Regions from separate parts of the Neobacillus sp. BF23-41 genome, predicted to be linked through region 1. Evidence: a T-box and tRNA genes for the amino acid it is inferred to sense, from the RefSeq annotation. Region 1 holds a T-box; the other holds one or more tRNA genes.
What was found. The T-box of region 1 lies ahead of AB7942_RS07990 (valine--tRNA ligase). A T-box ahead of a tRNA ligase gene usually reads a tRNA of that ligase, here a tRNA-Val.
Positions count from the first base shown of each region.

Region 1 (2,407 bases):
AACATATACTTCACCTGTTTGCTTGTGATACCAAGCTGGGATTCGGTGCCCCCACCAAAGCTGTCTCGAAATACACCAGTCGCGGATGTTCTCCATCCAGCGGAGGTAGGTTTTTTCAAAGCGGTCTGGGACAAAGTTTACTTTTTCTTCTTTGCTTTGCAGGGCAATCGCTTCATCTGCGAGCGGCTGCATTTTAACAAACCACTGGGTGGAAAGATACGGTTCAACAACAGCACCGCTTCGTTCGGAATGGCCTACGGAATGCGGATGCTCTTCAATTTTGAAAAGAACACCTTGTTCCTGCAAGTCCTTAACGATTTGCTTACGGCATTCAAAACGGTCGAGTCCTTTATACTTGCCAGCTCTATCATTCATCGAGCCGTCTTCGTTCATTACGAGAACCCGCTCTAAATTATGACGATTACCCACTTCAAAATCATTCGGGTCGTGTGCTGGCGTAATTTTTACTGCACCAGATCCGAATTCCATATCCACATAGTCGTCACCAACGATTGGAATTTCACGGCCAACGATTGGGAGGATAACAGTTTTGCCAATCAGGTGCTTGTAGCGGTCATCTTCTGGGTGTACGGCAACCGCGGTATCTCCCAGCATCGTTTCTGGACGGGTCGTAGCAACCTCGATATTTCCAGAACCATCGGCAAGCGGATAACTCATATGATAAAAAGCACCTTGAACATCTTTATAAATGACTTCAATGTCGGAAAGAGCTGTTTTGGTGGACGGATCCCAGTTAATAATATATTCCCCGCGGTAAATGAGACCTTTTTTATAAAGGGTAACAAAAACCTCTTTAACGGCATCAGATAAGCCTGCATCCAGCGTGAAACGCTCGCGGCTGTAATCTAGGCCTAGGCCCAGTTTCGACCACTGCTGGCGGATATGGGACGCATATTCTTCCTTCCACTTCCATGTTTCCTCGACGAACTTTTCTCTTCCTAGATCGTAGCGGCTTTTGCCTTCATTGCGAAGTTTTTCTTCTACTTTAGCTTGGGTAGCAATCCCAGCATGGTCCATTCCAGGCAACCAGAGAACGTCAAATCCTTGCATCCGCTTCATCCGGGTCACGATGTCTTGAAGCGTTGTATCCCAAGCATGACCTAAATGAAGTTTCCCAGTAACGTTCGGCGGCGGGATAACCACTGTGTACGGCTCTTTGCCCTCATCGTTTTTTGCTTCGAAAAATTTACCTTTTAACCACCATTCATAACGCCCTTTTTCAATCGTTTGTGGGTCGTATTTCGTAGGCATTGTTAGTTCCTTTGTTTCCATTGTAAAATTCCTCCTTAAAATAAACTAATCGTGAAAAGTGATACCAGATGAGCAGCACACCAACCAACATAACAAAGGCGGTGTGAGCAGAGCCAGTGTTCACTTAATTCGTGTGTAAAATGTATTTTTCCACAAAGTTTGGATGTCCTTATTCGTTTTTGCGCCGCTCCGCCCCTTTTCCACATAAAAAACCCCATTCGTCATAAAAGGACGAATGGAGTTTGCTTCGCGGTACCACCTTTTTTCCAATCCAAAAAACGGATTGGCACTTATGTAGATAACGGATTTAGTCCGTCTTCAACTAATAGGATGTTTAGATCCGTTCGCAGAAGAAGCTCGTGGGCGACCTTCCGATATGCTGCTTAGGAAATCTTCCAGCTAATGATTTCCCTCTCTTGAAGCAGGTTTGTATCGTACTCTTCCCTGTCTTTGCTTATGTAATTAAATTATATAGTTATACTACCGAAAAAAAGGGTTTGACGTCAATAATGATAACCACTTTTTTTATTTTTTATACTATATGCCGTTTTTTTGGAGAGTTCTCCGCACTTGTGGAATATACATAAAGAAAATATATGCCAGATTTGTAAAGGGGGGGTTGTCGGTGAAAAGAAATTTCCAAAAATTTAAATACCAACCCTGGTTTAGAACCTGCCGGAGAGTTTGCGCACAGTTAATTATTCCGTTTGTGATCTTCCAATTTATTCGAACACTCATCATTCCAACGTTTTTAGATATCTTATTATTAATGGTTTTTGTTGCCATAGCCGTGTCACTATATTTTGAAATCGTTTAAGGAGCCCATTTTGCAGAGGATTACTGCGGCTGGGCTCCTTCTTTTGCTGCTGCGGCGGCGGCTGCCTGCGCATCCATTTCGGTCATTCTCATGACGACATATTCGGAATTTTTCAAATGCCAGTAGCGGTGCTGCAGCTGACGGACATATTTTAATTCATTCTTTGGACGCGACTTTCGATAGTAGCTTTCTGCCACTTGGATGATTGGAATCGGAAGCGCTAAATAGCTGTAGAATAATAGTTTTTCATCTGCTTTAAATGGAAAGTATTTAAAGTAGTGGTATACCCAGTCAATGGCTGTGTCGCTGCGCTTCGGG
Region 1 covers NZ_JBGBPR010000003.1:423,333-425,739, forward strand. The annotation lists gene AB7942_RS07990 (valine--tRNA ligase) at 1-1,293, opposite strand, end outside; T-box leader at 1,497-1,732, opposite strand; gene AB7942_RS07995 (hypothetical protein) at 1,898-2,089, shown strand; gene ysxE (spore coat protein YsxE) at 2,110-2,407, opposite strand, start outside.

Region 2 (2,407 bases), on a different contig from region 1:
AAACTCGTTCGAACATTAATTGATAATTATATCTAATTATCGTCTTGACCATAGTTACTCCTATCATGGAAAGTAAAAAAAGCCATAACAAGTCATTCTGATGACCATAAATAACCTTATCAACTATTTTTCCTGCAAAAAATGGGTTCAGCATATTTAATGCAGAAACAACTAGTGCCAGAAAAAGGCCGCTAAATAATCTAAAACGAAAATTCCTTATATAACGCCAAACCCAACGCATGCTTTGCATGATCCACTTCCTCCCTCCTAAGGTGCCTAAAACATAAATACATATTATTTAATGCTACGTCCCTTTTATGAATAGACAAAAGACATTTATGAACCTATTATAGTGTTAAGAATAAAGAATAAAATGTAAAATCATAACAAAAAATTGCACAATCCTAACATATGAGGAGATATGGAATGCTTCAATTATTCGCCCCACCCTTACCGACTCTCCTTGCAGCTGGTGAGAATACATTTGAAATAGGCCAATCACATACAAATCGAAATAAGATTGGAGTTTTTGATTTATTAATTGTGATTAAAGGGCAATTATTCATGGGTGAGGAAAATAATCATTTTCAGGTTAGCGAAGGGCATACACTGATCCTTTACCCAGATCGGCATCACTTTTCAATATCACCGTGTGATCAAGTTACCCATTTTTTTTGGTTCCATTTCATTGTTGCAAAGGGATGGCAAGATCTCAAGGTCTCTAAACCTTTTTATTATGATGAGAAAGCTTCTGTACAGTCTAGAAACTTTTTTACTGAGAACCCCTTCGGAATAACACTACCTAAGTTCTGCCAATTATCCAATTTGGAAACCGTTGAACATCTGTGCTCAAAAATTATTACATCTGAACATGAGTCTATTTATTCTGGGGAATGGCAGCGGCAAATACTCTTTCAACAACTCCTACAGGAGCTTTCAAATCATATGCACCTTGCCAATTCCATGCCTGTATTCGCAGTTGCAGAAAAAGCCGCCATTTATTTGAGGAAAAATTACGCAAAAAAAATAACCTATGAGGATCTTGGCCGTGCTCTTAGGTTCCATCCAAATCATATTGCAAGATGTATGATTCAAGCTTTAGGGTGCACTCCCATCGAATATGTGAACAAAATCCGCATTGATCAAGCAAAGATTCTTTTAATTTCAACCGATTGGAGTATTGATAGAATTTCAGAAAGCTGTGGATTTACACAATCCCCCTATTTTAGTAGATTATTTAAAAAACAGGAGAATTTGTCACCTAAAGAGTTCCGGAAACAATATGTAGGGAGGTTCCAATAAAAATATATTTTTATTAGATAATGAAATTAAATGGTTCAAGGCACCAGACCTCATTAATTTGTTAATATCATTCAAGTTAATGAAGCCTTTTTTTAAACTAAAATATATTCTAATTATTCCCTTAGTGGATGGCGTATACTACACCGCTTTAATCAAAAGAAAAGCAAAATAAAAACTAAAACAAAAAAAATCCTAACATCATAGAGATGCTAGGATTTTTTTGATGACCTGTGAGGGATTCGAACCCACGACCCCTTCCCTGTCAAGGAAGTGCTCTCCCACTGAGCTAACAAGTCGTATTTATTTAAACTACATAATTAATTATATAAAATTTTGTGATAATGTCAATAGTTTAATTATTATTCTTACATTTTTTTTGATGACATTGTTTATCATCCCAAAGCAGGAACATTCGTTCTATTTTTATTGAATAAAGAACAAATGTTTGGATATAATAATAACATAAGTAAACGAAAGGGGCGATTCACATGGATGGGCTTTTCATCCGTTCAATCGAGGAAAATATTCCATTAGAAATGATTTATTTAGCCGACAACCAAGAACTCTCCCAACGGAAGTTGATTGTGAAGGAAGTTCACGACGAATACATTCGTGCGTATTGTTTGCTGCGCAAACAAATGCGCACCTTTAAACGGGAAAATATATTATCGATTATGCCTGAATCTCGCACGAAACAACGCTACCTTCACTAATCCTCTTCCTACCTCCATTCATATAACATTCTTCCCTCCATCATTAAAAGCATTTCCTCTTTAGTTTTGTTATAATGCAGTGGTAAAGATCGAATTATTGGGGGAATCATTGCATGGAATTTCCAAAAGGTACAATCAAAGAACTTACCTTTCACAGCAGGGAGCTTGGAGAAGATTTACAGCTTCTCGTTTATCTGCCTGCAAATTTCTCACCGTTATATAAGTATTCGCTGCTGATTGCCCAGGATGGCAGGGATTATTTCCAACTTGGCAGAATTGGCCGATTAGCAGACGAGTATCTTTTTGAAAGGGAAATTGAAAATTTAATTATTGTTGGGGTACCCTATAAGAATGTAGAAGAACGCCGCAGGAAATACCATCCTGAAGGCGAA
Region 2 covers NZ_JBGBPR010000001.1:495,327-497,733, forward strand. The annotation lists gene AB7942_RS02325 (ABC transporter ATP-binding protein) at 1-250, opposite strand, end outside; gene AB7942_RS02330 (helix-turn-helix transcriptional regulator) at 427-1,302, shown strand; tRNA gene AB7942_RS02335 (tRNA-Val) at 1,527-1,598, opposite strand; gene AB7942_RS02340 (hypothetical protein) at 1,791-2,015, shown strand; gene AB7942_RS02345 (alpha/beta hydrolase) at 2,129-2,407, shown strand, end outside.
Region 2: it has a tRNA-Val gene. The T-box ahead of AB7942_RS07990 (valine--tRNA ligase) is inferred to sense a tRNA for this amino acid. The anticodon was not compared.